DNA from 3 places in the Neobacillus sp. PVCKKU3 genome. Region 2 is predicted to be linked to each of the others. Evidence: riboswitches for the same ligand, from Rfam matches in the RefSeq annotation. Region 2 holds a riboswitch; each other region holds the start of a gene.
What was found. Region 2 has a riboswitch for cyclic di-GMP ahead of ACNQGS_RS08550 (Flp family type IVb pilin). Riboswitches for the same ligand answer to the same signal wherever they lie in the genome.

Region 1 (7,277 bases), on a different contig from region 2:
ACGATTTCCGCCGCCTGCTGTTCTGCTTCCTGCAGGACTTCCTCGGCGCTTTGGTCCGAATGTGGAAAATAAGAATCCTTCCCTTTATGTAAAGATAAGTATTTCGTTTCAATGACGGGCGAGATGAATGTAGCTTTAAAAAGATTAGATGACAATTTCCTCCACCCCTCGCTCTATGATGATGGAACCTTCTTCTTCGAGCCTGCGAATGATACGGACAATCCGTCCCTGCGCTTCCTCCGCTTCCTTTAAGCGGACAGGACGGTCGAATTGGCTTTGTTCCTCGAGCGCTTCGGCACGTCGTTTGGAGATATTTTTAAAAATAGCTTCTTTGAGGTCTTCGCTGGCAATTTTCAATGCCAAGTATAAGTCTTCACCGTCCACATCCCGTAAAATCCGTTGAATCGAATGATTGTCGAGTAAGGCGATATCTTCAAAGACGAACATTTTGCCTTTGATTTCTTCGGCGAGGCCCGCATTTTGCCTGCTCAACGATTCTAAAATATGTTTTTCCGTGCTTCGGTCCACCCCGGTCAGGATATTGACAATATTGTCAATCCCGTTATTGACTGAATAATCCTGCGAGGTCGTAGTGGACAGCTTTTCCTGCAGCACTTCCTCCACTTGTCTGACCACTTCAGGCGAAACTGTGTCCATCAAAGCAATTTTTGTGGCGATTTCCGCCTGCTTTTCCGGTGAAAAAGAAGACAGAATCGCTGAGGCCTTTTTCGGCTCCAAATAAGAAAGAACGAGTGCGATGGTTTGGGAATTTTCATATTGCAAAAGGTTGAGGATTTGAACTGGCTCCGCCTTTTGCGCAAAGTAAAAAGGCTTCTTTCGATTCTTTTCTGAGGAGCGGTTCAGCATCTCCTTCGCCTTTTCTTCGCCAAAGGAGAGTGCGAGTACATCCTTGGCAAAGTGCTCACCGCCTGTCGAAACGACCTTCCGCTCAGATGCCATTTGGTAAAATTCTCTGAGCACATCTTCCTTCACCTTGGCATCGATCCATTGAAGATGGGCAATCTCCTTTGTAATCAATTCCACTTCGTCTTCCTTCAGCTGTTTCAAAATCGCTGAAGACCCCTCTTTCCCCAAAGCAACCAAAAGGATCGCAACTTTTTGAATTCCCGTTAACTTCCGCATGTTATCCCTCCTTTTCTTCCTTTAACCAGTACCGTAACAGGTCGACAAATTCATCCGTATTTTTACCAGCCAATTGATTTAATTCGTTTTGCACTGATTCCTTTTTGTTAATGATAGGCTCAAATTCGGTCAGCTTTTTCATTTCTAAAAATTCTGAGGCTGACTCCATGTCCTCTTTCTTTCTCCTTCTAAGCAGGGCGGCGAGAATCAAACCACCGACTAAAAGGAGACCTAATGCTGCTGCTCCAATCCAGATATAATTCATATAAGTTTCCTTTTGACTTAAATCCGTCTTGGCAGGCGTCAAAACCTTTTTACCGGCAAATTCTCTTGGGAATACGGTGATGCGGTTGTTGATATCGGCATCCGTTAGCCCCTTATTGTCCTTAATCGCTGTCCGTACTACGTTGGCAATAATATTTCGGATATTATCCTGCGTATCCGCTGTTAAGGATGACGCATTTTTCGGATTCGGCGGTTCCACTCCGACGTTAATGGTCAAATCGTCAATCGTATACGGGCTTTCTACCATTTCCTTTGTAATCCGGTTGAATTCATAGTTGACGCGATTAACTTTTTCCTGGTAGTCATTTTTTCCGCCGCTGCCTTCAGCCGCATAGGCAGGCACATCGCCTTCACCGGTGCCGTCCACTCCGCTTGGAACGGCTCCCGATCCGCTGTAGGATTTCGTGACCTCTTCAACACTAACAGCCATTCCTTTATCGGAATCCGGAAGCGGTTCGACTAAATTCTGCTGCGTCCTCACCTGGTCGAAATTCAGCTTCACAAAGGTCTGGACCAGCACCTTATCCTGTCCGAGCATCGTGCCGAGCATCTGCTGGATGCTGCGCTGAATGTCCGCCTCTACCTTTTGCTTGATCTCTCGTTGGCTTTCATAGCTGTCTACCCCGGCAAAGGCATTATCGCCCGACTGCGGCAAAGACAGAAGCTGGCCATTTTCATCAGTGATGACGATGTTTTCTTCTGGCAGATTAGGAATACTCTTCGATGCTAGATGGTAAAGAGCTTTAATCTGTTGTTTTTCCAATTCGTAACCAGGCTCGAGATCAACAATAATCGATGCGCTCGCTTTCCCTTCCTCCTCCGGCCGAATAAACACGCTGTCCTTCGGAAGAGTAATCATGACCTCCGCATTTTTGACGCCGTTGATTTTCGTCATTAAATTGGCCAGCTGCCCTTGAATGACTTCCCTCTCGATGGCATCAAGCTCGCGGTCGGTTACGCCAAATTTCAAATCCTTTGTCTGCTCCGAAAAACTAATCGGACCGTTCTTTGGATACCCTTCTGCCGCCAGGTTGACGATCAGGTCTGCTGCCTGCTCTTTCGGAACGAGGATTTGTGTGCCATTATTGGACACTTCTATGTCCGTAACCCCCTGCTTTTCCAAGACGGCCTTAATCTCGCCAATTTCCTTTTGACTCAAGCTATTGGCATACAAAGGCACGAGGCTGGGCTTGGAAAAATAAAAAATACCAACGCTGAGAAGGGCCACTACTAAAATAAACGTACCAATATACAATGTTTTATTTTTCTTGCTCGCGTTTTTCCAAAACTGCGAGAGTTTTTCCTTGAAATCATTAAATTTCTGATTCATAAGCCCTCCGCTATGCTAGCCAAAAATCGGCTGCACCTTTAAAACCTGCATTCTTTACATGACTTCCTGATAAGGTGATGCACAAGAACCGTCCCTATGCCTCAGTGAAAAATGATGCACAAGAACCGTCCCCATGCCTCAAACTTGCATTCTCATGATTTCTTGGTAGGCTTCGACTACTTTGTCCCTTACTTGGGTTGTCAGCTGCAGGGCGATTTGTGCTTTTTGTGCAGCTATGGTGACGTCATGGATATTTTTTATTTCACCTGTGGCTATTTTTTCGGACATGTTTTCCGATTGGACAATTGTTTCATTTGCTTTCTGTAAGGCCTCGCTTAACGAGTTCGAAAAAGAGGTGCCTGACACGGAAGCGGGCTGTGCATTTTGAGTTTTTCCCACGATCGATGCTTGCGCCGGAAACAGCTGATCAATTCTCATTCTTTAACACTCCTTATCTGCCAATATCTAAGGCTTTCAGCGACATATTTTTTCCAACATTAAAGGCTGTGATGTTCGCTTCATAGGTACGGGAGGCTGTCATCAGATCGACCATTTCTTTTGTAATGTCCACGTTTGGCATCATCACGTAGCCTTCATTATTGGCATCGGGATGGGTCGGGTCATAAACCGGCCGAAACGGAGTCTTGTCTTCTACGATTCTTGTAACCTTGACCCCATTTGAATTCATTTCATTTTGCAAGAATTGGCTGAATGGGGTCCCTCCCGTCCCATTCGCTTGCACCTCGACCATCTTCCGCCGGTAAGGCATCCAGACCCCATCCACCAATTGGCCCCGGGTGGTCGTAGCATTGGCGATGTTGGAGGAGATTGTATCCATTTTTAAGCGCTGGGCAGTTAGGGCTGAAGAACTAATATTTAAGGGTTGGAACATCGACATTATGAATCACCTACCTGCTCTTAATTGCTGTTTTGAGTAAATTGAATTCTTCGCTTATCTGGTATGATAATGTTTGGTACCAAATCGAGTTTTTGGTCAACTCCGTCATCTCACTATCCATATCCACCCCATTGCCGCTATTTTGCATGATAGTAGGTTCCTGGGTCACCAAAGGCTTGCTTGAAGCAGCTATGCCGATTGGGATATGCTTGGCATTGGTTCTCTTCCCGTCAAAGCCAGCACCGGAAAGTTCTTGTTTTAAAATGTCTTCAAAAATAACCTTTTGGGGTTTATAGTTTGGGGTGTTCACATTGGCGATATTATTGGAAATGGCATTATGTCTTAACACAGAGGCATCTAAAGCACGTTGGACGAGATTAATATTTTGAAGCATCGACATGGATCAGCTCTCCTATCAAATATTCAGAATACTCAAATTTTAGTTTTTGGGACATAAAAAAGACCATTCCGAAGAATAGTCTAATAGGGTAAACTATGACTCTTCGGCAACTGGCTGGCGTAATCCCTTCGGATCCTTAGCCCCTATAGCTTTGCGTCGCTGGGTTTCCCCAGGTTTGCTATTATCGGATTGTATTTGTCGATTTTTGGAAATTATATTGTCGAATTTTTCCTACAAAAATAATAATACAATGGTTTTAGTAATCTGACAACAAAATTAATTAAAAAGGCCTACTTAACTTAAATTAGTTAAGCAGGCCGTACTATTTTCAGTGCTTCTTTCCAGGTATCCTGCAGTTCTGTTAACATTTTTTCCACTTCAACTAACAGTTGCTCTTCCTTTTTGATATTCGCCTCTATTAACTTTTCCTTCATGTAATCATAAAGTACTATGAAAGATTTTGAGATTTCGATATCCATATTCAGGGTAACCATTAATTCAGTGACAATTTTTTGAGCCCGCTGGATACGGTCATTAGCCCTTTGCCAGTCTTTTTTCTCCATTGCCATTCTGGCCTGAAGGATAAATTTAATCGCCCCGGTATATAACAAAAGGGGCAGCTCTTCTTTTTTCGCATATAGTACTTGATTATTTTCGTAGGATTGATAGGCATTATTCAGAGCCATCATCTCACACCTTTCCCTTATTTTCGCTTGTCGTAAAAAATTCCGCTTACCGCTGCCGCAGTTGGTTCCCCGTACTGCTGTTTGATTGTTTTCTCTTTTTGTAGAGAACCAATCGCCGCAAGAATCTTTTGCTTGGCCCTAGTTAATTTTTCCTGAAGCTTTCGTTCTAACGGGTGAATGCGCCGGAGCTCTTCCTTGATGGCTTCGCTCATGAGGATGGCGCCGTTACGTTGATCTAGCTCGTTTACTTTCTCAATGCACTGGTCTCGTTCTTGGAGCAGCTGTTCTATAAGTTCTACTTCATTCGTTTCTAGTAGATTGCTTGTCAGCTGATAGTAATCTTTTAAAAACTGCTCTTTTTGTTTCTCCATCGATTACATTCCACCACCCATTTGCTGCATCAGCCAGCTGCTTTGCGTATTCGATTTCTGGATGGCCTGCTCCATCGCCGTGAACTGCTTCCAGTAATAGCTTTCCTTTGTCTGCAGGCGTTTCTCCCAGGAATCAATTTGTTCATCCAGCCTCTTTAACGCTTTGGAAAGATAAGTGTCACTCGAATACCCAGCCGTTTTCGTAATATCCTTCATCGTTTCGTTGAGCTGGTCGTACAATCGCCAGGCGATACCGCTGTTTTGAAACTCATCGGCATTGTTAACTGTGTTGTTGGAGGAAGCCCCCATATCGTATTTTTTTGAAAAAAGCTGAGCGACTTGGTCTAGATTATTTTCCAGTGCAGCTTTTAATTTTATTTCATCGATGACGAGCTTGCCATTATCCCGGTAGTTAGTACTTGAGGTGATGCCGATTTCCGCCAGCGTATCGAAGTCACTGTGCATTATGGCAGGGTCCTTGTCACTGACTTTGGAATAGAGGATGGACCGCATTTTGTCGAGAGCGGAGGCAATCATCTGGTCATTTGAGAGTAGGCCGCTCTTTGCTTTTTCCTCCCACAGCTCGATTTCTTTGTCCTTCATATCCTTCTTTTGGTCATCTAATAGAGGGGTGTAATCCTTATAGCGCTTTTCGCCCAATTTGTCGTGAAGGGTTTTGATTGTTTCGTTGTATTTGTCAACAAAGCCTTTGATCGTGTCAAAAATCGCATCGACATCCGGTTTCTTCGTAATCGTGACATTGCTTCCGGCCGGCAGTTCGGTTTTTAGGTTAAACTGGATGCCGTCGTAAGTAAATTGGTTGCTTTTGATGGTGATTGTGGTTCCATTGATGGTGACCTCGCCTGGCGTTGATGGAACAGGTGAGGTACCGACGGCCCCGCTGGCGTTTCCTGCTGGGAAGTCATTCTGCTGGCTGCCCACCGTACCCGCTGCAATCTTAAGCACGTTTGAGCTATCGGATACATTGGCAATGCTGATACCCGTCTGGTCATCCTTTGAGGTAAAAATAATCGCGTTATCGCCGCTGGAATACGTGGCCGTCACCCCTGTTTTCGCGGATAAGGCATTGATTTTTGTAATCGAGCTTTGGATTGTATCCTGTGCAATAAGGCTGATAGGTTCGTTGTTTAGGGTAAAACTAAATCCCGATCCTAGTTCGGCTTTATCATTGGCTACTCCTGCCTGTGCGAATTTGACAGAGGAAGGCGTACCCGGCTGATAGAGTTTGGCAGAGGAAATCACGTATTCACTTCTGCTTGGGGTGCCTGTAAGTGAAGCATCGACCTTGGCGGCATCCGAGGACGACAACTTGCTTTTTTGAAAAGTGGACTCCAGCCTGAGCGCTTCCATCGAAGACCGCAAATCGAGAAATTTGGTATTCACATCACGGTACGCATCCATTTTCCATTCCGTCATCGTCTTATTTTGAATTACCTTGTTTAAGGGGATTTTTTCCGCGTTCATTAATTTGGTCACAAGCGCCTCAGTATCCATCCCCGACGCCAGACCGGATAAGCGAAAATCATTTGATATCATTTGGAAATCCTCCGTACCATCGTTTCATTGCTTTTAATAAAAATAACGGCAGGTTTTGGGGGAACGTTTAGTTCTTTTTGAAAACTTTGGGGAGTGGAGGGCCCGGATATAGGATTCGCGGATAAATTTTAGAATTCGCCGATATATTCGGAAATCCGCTGATATATTTAAAAATTCGCTGATATATTCGGAAATTCGCAGATATTGGTAAAAAATCCGCGGATATATTTAGAATACAGAAAAAAAGAAAGGCCGCGACAGCCTTTCTGGAGGTTAATTGATTGTTTTATTTAAAATTTCCGTAATTCGAATCCCAAAATAGTCATCAATCACGACAACTTCTCCCTTGGCAACAATTTTCCCGTTGATCAGGACATCGACCGGCTCGCCGGAGACACGGTCCAGTTCGATAATCGAGCCTTGTGTGAGTTCGAGAATTTCGTTAATTTTCTTTTTCGTCCGGCCCAGCTCCACAACCAGCTCCAACGAAATATCCATGAGCAAATCCAAATTAACGGAGTCGTCCGTTTCCTTCTTTTGCGGCTCATCCGGCAAGTCTTGAAAAATAAACGGCTTCGTTTCCTTTTCGGTATCACCTAATAGGGCT
Region 2 (7,277 bases):
GCCACATGTTCACCTGTAATCATTTCGGCAAATTCCGGGAGAGCAGGAGCAGCTACTATATCAATGCCTGATTTATGTTTGGATAAAAAGTTTTCGTACGATTTATCTCCATTTTCAAAGGACTGTTTCACCCAGTCATAGATTGTTTGAACAGGCTGCAAATCAAAAAGAAGCGCCACATCGCCAAATTGAAGATCCAAATCAAGGACCGCTACTTTTAAATTGTTTTTATTGAAGGCGACAGCCATATTCACACTGATGGTGGTTTTACCAACCCCACCCTTAGTGCTGCACACGGTAATCACTTTGGCCGTCTTTTGGTTTTCCTTATTCTCTTGGTCGCCTTCAAGCTTTAATTTCACAAGCTGTTCTGCTTTTTGAATCGATTCCAGTACTTCTTCTTCATCTGATTCGATATCGACAACATCGATAGCACCTGAAAACATAGCCTTTTTATAGTCAATATCCTCTTTGTTCAGCAATAACATCACGGCAGTCACTGGAAATAAAAGAGATATCTCCTGGCATATTTGATAAGGATCATGGCTGGCATGCGGTCCAATGATGACAACTGCCCCCTTTGAGTCATCAAGAGCTGCCTTTAAATCAGAGAAAGTATCAAAAATCTTATTGCTTAGATGCTGTTCATCCAATACCATTTTGACGGCAGTGGAATACATCCTTTTTTCTGAAAAAATATAATGACTAAGTCTCATTGAGGCATCTGTCCCTTTTTTAATTGGTCCAAAGTCATATTAACAGGCTGTGGCGATGCTTGTTCCTTTCCGCCGCTCAGCATAAGCGTGACAACGCCTGCTTCTTTTGCAAAAGCAAGAGCAGTACCCTCTACTGGAGTTACTTCAAGTGTGACCATTTGGTAGGGCTCTTGGTTTTCATTTTCTTTTTCCGTCACCGTTGACCCAGTCGCTAACACCTTTACATGTTGAAGAAGAATTTGGGCTGTTGAGCTTTCCCCTGCCGGCACCGGTGAAATAAAGATAACATCGACATAAGAGCCAGGTTTGACAAAGCCGGAAACACTTTGAACCTCCGTGACCGCAATCGATAAGGCTCTTTTTCCAGAAGCGATCCCTAATCCTGTATCATCTACAGCCTCTTCTATCGGTTTTGAATCGTTCTTTTCTTGTTTAGTCGTATTGGCTAGTTCCGCCTGTTTATTATTTCCTTGAGCAGATGTTGCCACATAGAAGAAAATGGACATCAGCAAGCCAAATACAATGGCTAACATCCATATTTTTTTTGTATTCATTTCCATCCCCTGTCTTTAGCGAATAAGTTTATAACTATAAGTTCCATACCCAGTCTGATTACCGGATGGTTCCCCAGTATAGGTTCGTTCAATAAACCTGCCTGTTACGACTGCTCCCTCACTTGTGGAAGACACACTTTCTAGAAAGAACGACCCAAAGCCAACAATCTTAACTTGTTTTATTTGATTTTGATCTGTTTGAACCGGCTGATAAATCGGAACAAGCACAACTCTCGTACAGCCTTTAGGATAATTCAGATAGGTGGCATTGGGACAAAGTGAAATGCGTTGATTAATAGCACGTGTGGTCGGACCAGCTAATTGTCCTGTTTGCGTGTTTAGAGTCGAGCCAACCTTCAGGTCAAATTGGTATCCGCTCTTTAAGTCCGTTTCATAGTCCTTTGCACCAGGACCCGTTAAGGCTATAGCACCGAAATTCCCATTCGCGGAATCGCTGACTTTTAACGTTTGAAGTGAGCCAAACATTAAATCGGTCGAAGGTTGCACCCCTAAAGGAATGGCACCTTTTCCTGATGCCAATGGCAGCAAGGCTACCTTTCCTTTGGCTTGGATGATTGGCTCTTCCAGGCCTAATGCCTTTGCAAAATAGAAGGTCCCTTTTTTACTGCCGGTTACTTCAATCACTGTGTTCGTTTCATTTGTATTAGTATAAAAATTGACCGGATTTTCATTGTTCAGTTGAATGGTCTTGGTAATCTCTTCTTTAGATTTGGAAATATAATTTGGAAGCTCCTGAGCACCCGCTAATGCCGATGCATCTACAATGTTTTGGAGCCTGCTCTTATCAAGATAAAGAGACCCGACATCAATTACCAAGGCCAGTAATGCGATAAACATCGTCATCGCTAATGCAACAATGACGCTGACAGAGCCCTTCTCATGTTTAAAAAAGTTCCTCATTATCATTCCACCCTCATCACGGTTTTAGCCTTTACCTTTAGAGGATCAGGCAAAAGCTCCTTCAAAATGGGAATGGAAAACGAAATGGGGTAGGACAAAGTCGCGGATACATACACTCCCCTAGTGCGATTAGAACTGGCTGGGGTAATCTCTACTAGAACTTGATTGGGATCAAGGGATGGAGCCGCATCTTTCGCCGTTTGAATGATCTTGGTATCCGTTTCACCTAAACTTGCGATTCTGGCCGCTTCACGGCTGGCATGATCAAGGGTAAGATAGGCATGAAAAATACGTCCGAAATCAATAATCGTAAACAAAATAATCATTAGTAAGGTTAAGGAAATGGCTAATTCAACGGTTGCCTGTCCCTTTTCAGATTTCATCACAGCAATTCCACTCCGTAAAAGCATACTGTTCCTAAAACAATCGCTACCCCATATGGGAACGCATGGTGGTATTCGTCTTTATTTAATCCGTCCAATGTTTTAAGCTGCGCTGAAAGAAAGATTCGTTTTAGGGAACTTATTAATTCTTTATTTTTGATTAGGATCAGAACGGAAATAATCCCGCCAATAATGGCCACATACAAAAATGACCCAAACACAAAACTGGCCCCTTTTAATGCGCCAATCGCCATTAAAAGCTTGACATCTCCAGCCGCCATTCCGCCTAATAAGTAAGGAATCACCAATAAAGCAAAGCCGGCTAATAAACCAAAGCCACTAAATTGGAATCCATTCCATCCATCTGAAACAGAATGAAAAATTAAGCCCAATATCATGGCAGGAAATGTGACCATGTTTAAGATTCTTCTGCTTTTAAGATCTGTAATAAATGAGATAACTAAGATGGAAAATAGGATAATACTCGTCAAAAGCTTCACCTCGAAAAAAATCCTACTTTCTAGGTTTGAAAAGAAAGTAGGATTTTAATATTGTTACACTCGGGAATTATTTATGATGGAAAGTAATTATTCAGCGGAAGTTGGTGTTGCGCCAAAAACATTATCTTTAACTGCTTTGATTTTAGCAACTAACGAGTCACCGAATGCTCCAAAAGCAGCAATTGCACCAATGGCAATGACTCCTAAAATTAGACCATATTCAGTCATACCTTGACCTTTTTCTTCTGTAATAAATTTCTTCATTTGGTTCATCATATTAATGAGACCACCCTTCTTCTTTTTTTATATTTTTGACATAAAACTTCCTATGCCCGAAGAATGGAGCTATGTACCCATTTTCGGCAACTGGCTGGCATATCGTCTACCGATGAAGCCCCTATAGTTTTGCGTCCCAGAGTTTCCTCTAGTTTGCCTTTTTCACAATAGAAGAACCAACGCCGACACTATAACCGTCATCTTGCTTGTGTCGAAATCTGTCGTGGTTTGTATGGTCATATTATCACGGTATTTTGGTCTACAACAACGATGAATTATTCCCTTATTTACATTTAATTGGAAATCTTGTAGCTATAATGTTCTATTTATTTAATATAAAATAAAACAGATATTCGAACGAACATGGGTAAGTTTAATTATTTTTTGAAATGGTCGTGTTTAGCATGAAATTAATGACAAAAAATGGGGTACGTGATGTACCCATTACAGTTATAAAATACACTACGTTTTGGAAAAGGTTTAAAGGTTTAATGTTTAAAATGAAGCCGATTGTAGATAAGGCCATTCTCCTTTCTCCGTGTAATTCCATTCATATGTTTTTCATGTTTTTCTCGATTGATGTTATCTTTATGGATGACCAAAATAAAATTCTTCATCTAAAAGAACATGTAAAACCTTGGACCGTTATTTTCCCTATTAAAAATGCAAAATCAACTTTAGAGTTACCAGCAGGGACTATTTCAAGGTATTCTATTAAAATTGGGGATCTGATTATACCCTAAAATGTCTACCCTATAATAAAAACAGAGTAAGGGAAATTTCCCATACTCTGTTTTTATTTAATGGATTGGCACAGACCCAGGTCTGGATCTGTGCTTTTAAAAGTATCCCTTACTATTGTTGCGGTGCAGAAGGAGTTGAAATACTTTGTAATGCCTCTTCTGCCTCGTTAGCATATTGATTTTGTACGGCTAAATCACCTAAAGCAACCATTCCTACGATTTGTCCATTTTCGACTACCGGCAGTCGGCGTATTTGCTGCTCTGCCATTAAATCTGCTGCCTGATGAACATCCATATCAGGTGTACCTTGTACAATTTGCTGTGCCGTCATGACTTCAGATACTGGTGTTTGTGCATCTTCACCTTGAGCTGTCGTACGAAGGGTAATATCTCGATCTGTTACAATTCCAACAATTTGTTTGCTGTTATTTACTACTGGGATCGCTCCGATATTATATTCGCTCATTAACGCTGCAGCTTCCTGTACGGTTTGTGTTTCCTTAACTGTAACAACATTTGATGTCATAATGTCTCTTAATTGTGCCATGAAACTTCCTCCAATCCTATTTACACCTTTATAGGATAGGGAACTTTGGCGATATTATTTATGGAAGTTTTTTCAAATAATAGTTGTACAGCTTTTTAAATGACCGAGGGCTGACATCAAGATTCTAAATCAGAAGGAATTGGGTTCATCTTTGACAGAATGATTACTTTTTTCCTCATTCTCATCATCCATTTCTTCAATATGAAGCTCTGAATTTAACATCTCTTGTTGAATCTTATCTAATGCCTGTCCATTTTGTTGTTGTTCCAATAAATCATAATGGAATATATCACTGATCGCATTCTCATCGATTGAGGCTATAATTTCGTGGATATCGTTATGATCACCGGTTATCGAGCCAAATCCTTGGGTTTGTTTTTTATAATTGACAAAACCGCTTGGAAGATTGTTTCCAAGATTAACACAGGATGCACCTTCTACCGTTCCGATTGAAATCGATCCAATAAAAAAAGCGGGGGAAAAACGTTTCAATATCAACATCCCTTCCCTAATTCATGGTATAAGACACTGGCTTTCCATTTATGTTTATTTGAATGTCATCCCTTTTATCTATTTGTCCTTTTTGCGGATTCTTATGGATAGCCGGATTTTTAGGGCGCTGCTTACGATTGACGTTGGGAGAGAAGGTATTCCCAAGATTCAACATGCCGCTCAACTCTTTAATATCCAACTTTTCAAGCTGGAATGCTAGTTCATCAATGTTTAATTCTTGTAGGTGAAGATCCTTCACGTCCATTTTAACAATGACGGATGGATTGTTTTTATCCTGGAGGGATTTCTCAAGTGTACTGATCTTTTGGAACAATTCATCAAGTTTTTTTAGTAGATTTTCTTGATCCATCAATCTCCATTCCCTTTTAAGAGTGTTTTTCTATTACTCCTGCATTTGATTTGACCTTATTACTATTTCCTTTAATGGTGCCAAAACCTTCGTTGATCACAACTTCGTTTTTTCTTCCCTTTATGATGTTTGTTCCCACCAATAATCCCGAAGAATTTTTTATATCATTAATTTTTAATGAACCGTATTTAATGGATGTCATAATCAAACTCCCTATCATTCTTTTTTTTAAAAAGGGATGGTTATTAATAAAATTCCTCTATCGAAGATGGCTTGAAGTTGTTCCAAATGACACTCTTCCGGAATCGTTATCTCCCTTCGAAAAAAACCGTAAAACCGTTCGCTGCTGATTATTTTCATATCATCATCTATATAATCTTTGTGTATGTTTCCTTCAATTGTTAAGGTACGATTCATACGTTTTACAGACAAGTCCTCTTTCCTGGCCCCGGCGAGATCAATGGAAATAATGAAGTTCTGTTTTAATTTATAGACATCGGTTCTTGGTTCCACAAATGGTGAGATTTCATGCAATAATTCGGAGAAGTCATCTCCTAACATCTGTTTGACATTAGAACGCATATGAGGCTTTAACACCCATTGAAAACCTCCCTACTACGGCTAGTCTTATATATAAGATTATGTACTGTTTATAAAGGTCATGCCTAAATGGCCAATAAAAATAGGCCAGGCACTTTAAAATGTAACCTTAAAGCGCCTGCACCTGAGCACCAGGTATAACATCTGGATCAATGATATTTCCATCACTTAAATCATTATCAATAATAATCGTGTAATTTAAGGTATTTGTAATGATACCACTTTGTTGAGCAAACCCATTGTTCGTCTTCCTGTGAGCTGACCATCCAGTTAATTGATTTTCTCCTACAGAAATGGTAGAGTTCGTATCTTGATGATTAACATTAATTGCTCCGATTGCTATAGGAATCGCCAAAAAAATCACCCCAATTTCTGTGGATTATTCATATTGAAGATTATCGTTCATGAAACCGTCCATTAGATCATTGTCAATCACGATATTTGTATTGGAAGTTTGCTGCGTAATGCCTGAAGTTTTGCCTGTTCCTTCATTCGTTTTCCTGTGCGAACTCCATCCGTTTAGTAAATTTTCTCCAACTGAAATGGCTGAATTTGTAAATAAGCTATTTGCATTTATTTCCTTAACATCAACTTTTTGTATGCCTTGCCTACCATCGATGTATGTCACTTCATTATTTTCTATAGGAGATTCAATTTTCTTTAAATCCTGCCTGCCATCCGTGTAAATCACTGAATTATTTTCTATAGGGGTGTCAATTACATCGTTGTCAATAACCATACTAAAGTTTTCCGTGACTTGTGAATTAGACACAGAGCCAAAGCCTTGATTATGTTTTTGATGTGATGACCAATTATTTACATTATTTATTCCAACAAAGATTCCAGATGTTGTATCTAGGGAATTTACAGTTATTCCATTGATGATCAGATTGTTTATGATTTTTTTTTGCATCATTAGCCTCCAACTCACCGTTAGTTATTGATCAGGCAAATGTCCCAAGTGCAGATTTAAGGAAAGGGTAAAAATTCTTTTCTAAATAAAGTATGATTACATAAATGTCTTTGTTCTTCGCCATTAATAGTGCATCCCCCTGGTTATTTTTAGGTAGTACCACATTTTCATTTCATTTTAGCTACCTTTACTTACCCACTTGCATAAGATGTTACAAGCTTATTAACTAAACGGTTCTGCGAAATCGCAAGTGTAATAAATG
Region 3 (7,277 bases), on a different contig from region 2:
ATGGACATGAGGCGGTTACGCTTGATGTTGTGGAACCAGAAAATAAAGTGAAGTTCTCCGTTTCAGCAGGGAGCAGGGCCCCTTTATATGTCGGCGCTTCCTATCGAACAATTTTGGCCTATTTACCGGATGAATATGTTGAGTCCATTATCGAAAATGGGCTGGTAAAATATACGAGGACAACGATGACAGACCCCGATGAACTTCGAAGAGAGCTAGAAAGCATCAGAGAGAAGGGTTGGGGCCATAGCCAGGGAGAATACACGGCGGAGGTCAGAGCGATTGCCGTTCCGCTGTTTGATGGCGAGGAGATTGTCGGTTCAGTTACTGTATCCGGTCCTATTTTTCGAATGGCCGAAGAAAAAATACAGGAATACCTTCCTCTTTTGATGGCAGCAAGGGATGAGATCGAGGGGGTTATTAAAAGATATCAATTGAAATTGAGAGTCTAGCTTGGAGGGAATGGCATGCAAGCATTAATTGGGGTGGCGACATCAATCCTTATCCATAATTTAAACGTGAAAGAAAACGAGCATATTTTGGTCGTGACGGACCAAGAATCCCACGAAATCGCTGATATTTTTTATCAAGCGGGGATTGTATTAGGGAATGAAACTCAGGTTATGAAGATGAAAACTCGGACCAAGTCCGGCGAAGAACCACCGCGGGCGGTTGCGGAAGCGATGAAGGCGGCTGAGGTGGTTCTTTGTATCACCCACCATTCGCTGACACATACTCGTGCTAGAAAAGAAGCCTCTGCACAAGGAGCGCGGGTGGCAACCATGCCTGGCGTCACCATGGACATGCTGCAGGAAGGAGCCATTACGGCCGATTATGCGGAAGTTGAGGAGCTAACCGCCTATTATTGCGAACTTTTAGATAAGGGCGAAGCTGTTACGATTGAAAAGGACCATACAAAATTGACCTTCTCTATTAAAGGAAGACGGGGGATTCCGAGCACAGGCGTGTTTCGTGAGAAAGGAGAATCCGGCAACCTGCCTTCTGGTGAAAGCTATATCGCCCCTCTTGAAGATTCCGCTAATGGCAGTATCATTGTAGACGGATCTATTGCAGGAATCGGCGTCTTGAAGGAACCTATTACCTTGACTCTTGAAAAAGGCCGTTTGGTAGATGCCAGCGGTGAAGACGGAAATCGATTGCTGGAAATCCTAGGTGACGGCAATGGCAGAATCATCGCCGAATTTGGCATCGGCACCAACAAAAAAGCCCGCCTGACCGGTAACGTCCTAGAAGACGAAAAAGTATTCGGAACCGTCCACATCGCCTTCGGCAGCAACAAACCATTCGGCGGCACCAACGAAGCCGGCGTACACATCGACTGCGTCATTAAAAACCCCGCAGTCACAATGATGCATGGGGACGGTTCTCGTGTCTCATTTTGAGGCAGAGGGACGGTTCGAGACCACTGAAAAACACTTGCAAATAATTGGAAGTTTTTCAGGATAAATAATTTCTACGAATAAAAAGAAAAATCCCCCATTTGGGTGTAATGGAATTGTCGAGAAACCATTACCAAGAGGGGGATTATCCATGCTTAAAGACAAAAATATGCAATTTAGCATCTATTCATTATTGAAGAAAATAGAGATATCTACCGATTTTTAACAAAACATGCATGACCGGTTAAAAAAGTGTTAGTAAAAAGTCGATTTTTCAGTTGTCTCGGACGGTTCTCATGCATCAAAAACCCCGTGAGCTTAGGCCCCGGGGGTTTCGTTTATGTGGAAGTTTTCGTTTTCAGCTGCTTTCTGCATTGGCGGGGCGGCTTTTTGTTTTTTGCTCATGAAGAAGAAGACGCCGAGCAAGACGAGGAGGCCGCCGGCGATTTGCCAGCCTGATAATCGCTCCCCGAGTAAAATGACAGCTAAAATCGTGCTGCCGACTGGTTCGCCGAGAATACTCATCGAAATGGTTGTCGCGTTCACATAGTTTAATAGCCAGTTATTAATCACATGGCTAAGGCTCGGAACGATGGCTAGCAGTAGGAAAATCCCCCATTCTTTAGGCGGATAATCGAGAAAAGGCACTCCGGCCCATAGATTATAAACAACAAGCACAATCCCCGCACAGAGGAACACGCTAAAGCTGTATATCCAGTGGGATACATTTTTCACGACGGTTTGCCCGATAAATAAATAACCGACCACCGCGATAACGCTGAAAAAGGAGAGAAGATCGCCACGGATGGCATCAGCGCTTAAGCCGAAGTCTCCCCAGCCAATCATCATCGCTCCGATGATTGCAATCCCCATAGTAGCCAGTGCGGAAGCAGTCGTTCTTTCTTTAAAAAGAAAAAATCCGCCTACCAGCGAAATAATCGGCTGCAGGGCGAGAATGATGGTCGAGCTTGCAACCGTGGTTAACTTTAAGGAGCCGAACCAAAGAACAAAATGCAGGGCCAGAAAAACTCCGGAGAAAAAGAGCATGGCGCCATTTTTTGGACTCACTTTTTTAAACTCCTTGCGCTTCACCCAGACCATCGGGGCCAATAACAAACTGGCAAACAACATTCGGTACATACTTAAAATAGAAGCCGGCGCGTCGGACCATTTCACAAAGATAGCCGAAAACGATATGGCAATAATGGATATAGTGAGCGCCAGGCTGATGGATTTTGAACTTATAGATTGTTTCATTGCTGCTTCCTTCCTTGATGGTGTTTTGAATGAACTCTCACAAATCTATTACTATTATCGCAGATATTGTTAGAAATTCGTAGACCTTTATTTTCCATGTCCAAAACCAATCAAGGGAGGAATTAATTCTCAACAATAACTATTTAATCTCATTTTATGGTAAGTAATCTTTTGTTCGAGCTTGCACTGCAACTCATAGTCAAGACAGTCTGCAAGCAACAGCTCATGGTAATTCACCCTAAACAAGTGCCACTCTTTTTTGAATTTAGCTAATAATGTATTCATTCCATTTCCACTCCTCTTCTATTGTCATAAATCGCAGGAGTCCGTATTCGGAAGCTGGCTAGCATGATGATCGGAATGACCAATGACCTTAGCCCCTGTAGCTTTGCGTCGCCATTTTTCAATGGGTTTGCCTTTATCGTACGATTTATGGAATTACTACTATTTTGACGATGAACAACTTGTCTCAGCAAGTGTTTTCCCGTTTTTTATATTGGGAAAAAATTATTCTTGGACTTTTAGAATCATGATATCTACCCGCCGGTTGGCCTGCCGGTGCTCTACTGTGTCATTCGGATACAGCGGCTTTTGCTCGCCAAAGCCGGCAAATTGCAATTTATCAGAAGAGATGCCATTTTGCTCAAAAAAGTAAAGAACGGACAAAGCACGGGCAGACGACAATTCCCAGTTCGACCTGAATCTGCCCCCGGTAATCGGGACATTATCCGTGTGGCCCTCAATGCTGATAGGGTTTTGCACTCCTTTAATCAAATCCAGCAAGTCACCCAAAATTGCAGGGGAATTTCCCTTCAATTCGGCGCTGCCGGACTCAAACAAAATGACATCCTTTAGGGAAAGCTTGATTCCCTTAGGCTCGTCCTGAACGGTGATGACCTTTTCCAAGCCGCGTGCCTCTATATAGCTTTGAATATTCTCCATCAGGCTGTGCAATTTTTCATTCTCTTCCTGTTTCTCTACCTTGCCGGCAGTTTTTTCGAGCGGCTTCACCACAGGAGAGCTGGCATTTTCTTTTAAAATCAAACTGCTTCCTTTGCCGCTCAAAGCTGAATTCATCGAAACCATGATTTGCTGCAGCTTTTCCGAATTGATACTGCTCGAAGCAAACAGGACGATAAACAAAGCAAGCAGCAGGGTCAAAAGGTCCGCGTAAGGAATTAACCAGCTTTCGTCCATATGCTCATCATTATCTTGCAGTCTCCGCCTCCTCACCGTTCTATTCCTCCTTTCTTACAAGATGTCCTAGTCAAAACGCAGCCTCTATTTTTCCAGCTTGAACTCACAGTCTTACAGACTCTCGACCTCTTTCACGACCATTTCCTCCTGTTTCAAACGTGCCTTTGTTGGCAAATAAACAGCCAGCTTTCGTTCAATCAATTTAGGTGTTAACCCTTCCTGGATGGCAAGAAGTCCCTCCATCATCATCAGTTTCAGGTCCTGCTCTTTTTTCGCAATGCGCTTCAGTTTATTGGAAATTGGATGCCACAGGACATATCCGGAAAAAATCCCTAACAAGGTCGCGATAAAGGCGGCGGCAATCGAGTGTCCGAGTTTGTCCATGTCCTGAAGATTTCCGAGCGCCGCAATTAAACCAACCACAGCACCCAAAACGCCTAGTGTCGGCGCATACGTCCCCGCCTGGCTGAAGACGAGGCTGCCGGCCTTGTGCCGGTCTGCCGCTGCTTCTAGCTCGCTAAACAAAATTTCCTCCATTTGGTCCCGGTCACTGCCGTCAATAATCATTTCAAGGCCATTTTTTAAAAAAGGATCCTCGACGGACTCGGAAATTTCCTCTAATGCAAGTACGCCTTCGCGCCTCGCCACCATCGACCACTCCACCATCATCTTGATGACTTCATCTTGGCTGGGCTGCTTTGGTTCGACAAAAGCAATTTTCAGCAGCATCGGAATTTTTTTTATTTCACTCATGGGAAAGGCGATAAACAAGGCAGAGATCGTTCCGCCAAAAATAATTAAAAAGGCAGCAGGGTTCGCCAACGCTTCAAACGATGCGCCTTTTAATACCATCCCTACACCGATAGAAACGATAGCCAGAATCAAACCGATAAATGTCGTCATAAATTTCTCCTTTTCTAATGATTGCTAAAATTAATAATTTATTGTAATTTAGTTTTACAAATATCGACAATCACAAACTTAAGCGTTTGGAAGGTGTTTTCTCTTGAAAGTCAGTCACGGATTTGGTGTCACAAACGATAAAATGTTTTTTCAAAAAGAAACGAAGCAAGCTGAATCATCCTCATTTCAACAGATATTGACAGATTCAAAAACCAATTTGGTAAAAGAGCAGCTAAGCTCCCTTTTAGACGGGATTCAAAAGCAAGGGGAGCGATTGGTTCAGTCACGAACGGCTGCTGATCTTCAAAAATATAAAAAATTAATTCAATCCTTTTTGCAGGAAGTTGTAAAAAATGGCCTCTCTTTAGAAATAACGGATTCTTTCACGTCAATGAATAGGGGGAGGAGGCTAAAAATTATTAAAGAGATTGATAAAAATCTGTTGGAGCTGTCGAAGAAAATTTTAGAAAAAGAGGATGCAAATATTCAATTGCTTGATAAGATAGGGGAAATCAAAGGCCTATTAATCGACCTCTATCTGTAATTTTGACACCAAAAGGATGAAAATGATGAAAAAAATCCTAACGCTAAGTGTAGTTCTTGTGTTAATCATCGCGGGCGGTCTTTTTTACTATCAATATCAAAAAAATAACCCTGTAAGCTCACAGGATAAGACGCTTGATCAGCTCGCTAATCAGACCATTCAAACGAAGCAAATCAGCACCAACCTCAATTCGGAAAACTTAATTCAAGTTCAGTTTTCGATTGAAATGGATTCCAAGAAAACGTTGAAGCAATCAGAAAAAATAAAGCCAATCATCGAAAGCGACATTATCAAGATTCTGTCTAAATCAAATAAAGACGATTTTAAGGATATTACTGCCTTCGAAGGAAAAATCAAAGACAAGCTTAACGAGCGGTTCTCTGATGGAAAAATTATGAACGTTTATACAACGGAACTATTAATCCAGTAAATTTTTAAAAAAAGGGAGAATAACGATGCTTAGAGGGATCGACACAGCGGCGTCCGGCATGATTGCCTTGCAAAGAAGGCAGGAGGCGTTGACGAATAATTTAGCCAATATTGAAACGCCTGGCTATAAAAAAGTGGATACAACCTTACGTTCTTTCCCGGGGGTTTTGCTTGAGCGGATTCATGACTCTGGGAATGGCAATGGCTCGAATCCGAAAGGCTTCTCCTTGATTGGGTCGCTGCAGCAGGGGGTCTATGCACAGGAAAATATCTCGAGCTTTATGCAGGGGGACCTTGTGAGCACAGACAATCCTTTAGACGTGGCCATTGATGACCGAGCTTTGACGGTGCAAAATGGGCAAAAGCCTGGTGCGTTTTTCGCTGTGGAGAACGGTGCTGGTGAAGTCCGCTATACCCGGAACGGCAGATTCACGATCGACGAGGCGGGGCAGCTTCGCACGACGGAGGGATATGCGGTGCTAAACCCTAATGGCCAGCCGGTTCGGACGAGTGCGGAATTGGCCGGCGGCGATGTTTCTATTAGTGCGGACGGGGAGATTATTCTTTATCCGGATGATCTTTCTAGGAGGACGGTTCTGGATCGGATTGGACTTGTGTTGATTCAAAATCCGAACGACCTGATTAAAGACGGGAACGGACTGTTCAAGCTGGAGGGAGGCGGAAACCCGCCGCCGTTATTGACCGAATTGCCGGCCGGTGTGCAACTGCGCCATAAGATGATTGAAAAATCGAATGTCGACCCGACAATGACAATGACGAACATGATGGAAAACGTCCGTATTTACGAAGCGAATCAGAAGGTTTTGCAGGCTTATGATAAGTCTTTGGAGCTGTTGAATTCGATTGGTAGAGTGTAATTTACACTGGATTCTTACCAGTTTTACGGGGATCTTTTTATCAAGGACAGAGCATGTTGGGGTAAGCGGGGAAATGTCCTTCATCGGGCTTATGAAGGCCAAGACTAGTCGTGGCAAGTGGGGAAATGTCCTTCATCGGGCTTATGAAGGCCAAAACGAGTCGTGGCAAGTGGGGAAATGTCCTTCATCGGGCTTATGAAGGCCAAAACGAGTCGTGGCAAGTGGGGAAATGTCCTTCATCGGGCTTATGAAGGACAAAACGAGTCGTCGCAAGTGGGGAAATGTCCTTCATCGGGCTTATGAAGGCCAAAACGAGTCGTGGCAAGTGGGGAAATGTCCTTCATCGGGCTTATGAAGGACAAAACGAGTCGTGGCAAGTGGGGAAATGTCCTTCATCGAGGCTATGAAGGACAAAACGAGTCGTGGCAGGCAAGAAAATGTCCTTCATCCTTGCCCCTCATGGACACACAAGCAAAGGAGATGAATCTCATGAATACATCGCTATATATCGCCACAAGCGGCTTAAATGCCTATCAGAAAAAGTTAGATACGATCGCCAATAATATGGCCAATGCCGAAACTACCGGATTCAAAAGAAGAGAGGCATCCTTCGAAGAAAACTTGGCGATTTCCATCGATAATCAGAAGGCTGCCAATCGCGAAGTCGGC

Region 1: linked by a shared signal. The riboswitch ahead of flgB (flagellar basal body rod protein FlgB) and the one ahead of ACNQGS_RS08550 (Flp family type IVb pilin) in region 2 are both predicted to bind cyclic di-GMP.
Region 3: linked by a shared signal. The riboswitch ahead of ACNQGS_RS12175 (DMT family transporter) and the one ahead of ACNQGS_RS08550 (Flp family type IVb pilin) in region 2 are both predicted to bind cyclic di-GMP.

The regions. Positions count from the first base shown of each region.
Region 1 is NZ_JBLVQN010000015.1:93,011-100,287, reverse strand. It holds gene ACNQGS_RS12315 (FliH/SctL family protein) at 1-155, opposite strand, end outside; gene fliG (flagellar motor switch protein FliG) at 145-1,143, opposite strand; gene fliF (flagellar basal-body MS-ring/collar protein FliF) at 1,145-2,758, opposite strand; gene fliE (flagellar hook-basal body complex protein FliE) at 2,897-3,196, opposite strand; gene flgC (flagellar basal body rod protein FlgC) at 3,210-3,656, opposite strand; gene flgB (flagellar basal body rod protein FlgB) at 3,667-4,056, opposite strand; cyclic di-GMP riboswitch class I at 4,159-4,246, opposite strand; gene fliS (flagellar export chaperone FliS) at 4,365-4,742, opposite strand; gene fliT (flagellar protein FliT) at 4,760-5,113, opposite strand; gene fliD (flagellar filament capping protein FliD) at 5,117-6,670, opposite strand; gene fliN (flagellar motor switch protein FliN) at 6,944-7,277, opposite strand, start outside.
Region 2 is NZ_JBLVQN010000009.1:122,905-130,181, forward strand. It holds gene ACNQGS_RS08525 (CpaE/TadZ family protein) at 1-716, opposite strand, end outside; gene cpaB (Flp pilus assembly protein CpaB) at 713-1,270, opposite strand; gene ACNQGS_RS08535 (pilus assembly protein TadG-related protein) at 1,286-2,191, opposite strand; gene ACNQGS_RS08540 (TadE/TadG family type IV pilus assembly protein) at 2,194-2,574, opposite strand; gene ACNQGS_RS08545 (A24 family peptidase) at 2,574-3,074, opposite strand; gene ACNQGS_RS08550 (Flp family type IVb pilin) at 3,162-3,350, opposite strand; cyclic di-GMP riboswitch class I at 3,433-3,518, opposite strand; gene ACNQGS_RS08555 (DUF192 domain-containing protein) at 3,755-4,093, shown strand; gene ACNQGS_RS08560 (CBS domain-containing protein) at 4,206-4,640, opposite strand; gene ACNQGS_RS08565 (hypothetical protein) at 4,770-5,132, opposite strand; gene ACNQGS_RS08570 (hypothetical protein) at 5,149-5,502, opposite strand; gene ACNQGS_RS08575 (hypothetical protein) at 5,519-5,704, opposite strand; gene ACNQGS_RS08580 (Hsp20/alpha crystallin family protein) at 5,731-6,099, opposite strand; gene ACNQGS_RS08585 (hypothetical protein) at 6,212-6,457, opposite strand; gene ACNQGS_RS08590 (hypothetical protein) at 6,482-7,015, opposite strand.
Region 3 is NZ_JBLVQN010000015.1:71,217-78,493, forward strand. It holds gene ACNQGS_RS12165 (IclR family transcriptional regulator) at 1-452, shown strand, start outside; gene ACNQGS_RS12170 (aminopeptidase) at 468-1,403, shown strand; gene ACNQGS_RS12175 (DMT family transporter) at 1,719-2,657, opposite strand; cyclic di-GMP riboswitch class I at 2,989-3,084, opposite strand; gene ACNQGS_RS12180 (OmpA family protein) at 3,165-3,890, opposite strand; gene motA (flagellar motor stator protein MotA) at 3,966-4,757, opposite strand; gene ACNQGS_RS12190 (YaaR family protein) at 4,861-5,301, shown strand; gene ACNQGS_RS12195 (flagellar basal body-associated FliL family protein) at 5,327-5,731, shown strand; gene ACNQGS_RS12200 (flagellar hook-basal body protein) at 5,757-6,608, shown strand; gene ACNQGS_RS12205 (flagellar hook-basal body protein) at 6,960-7,277, shown strand, end outside.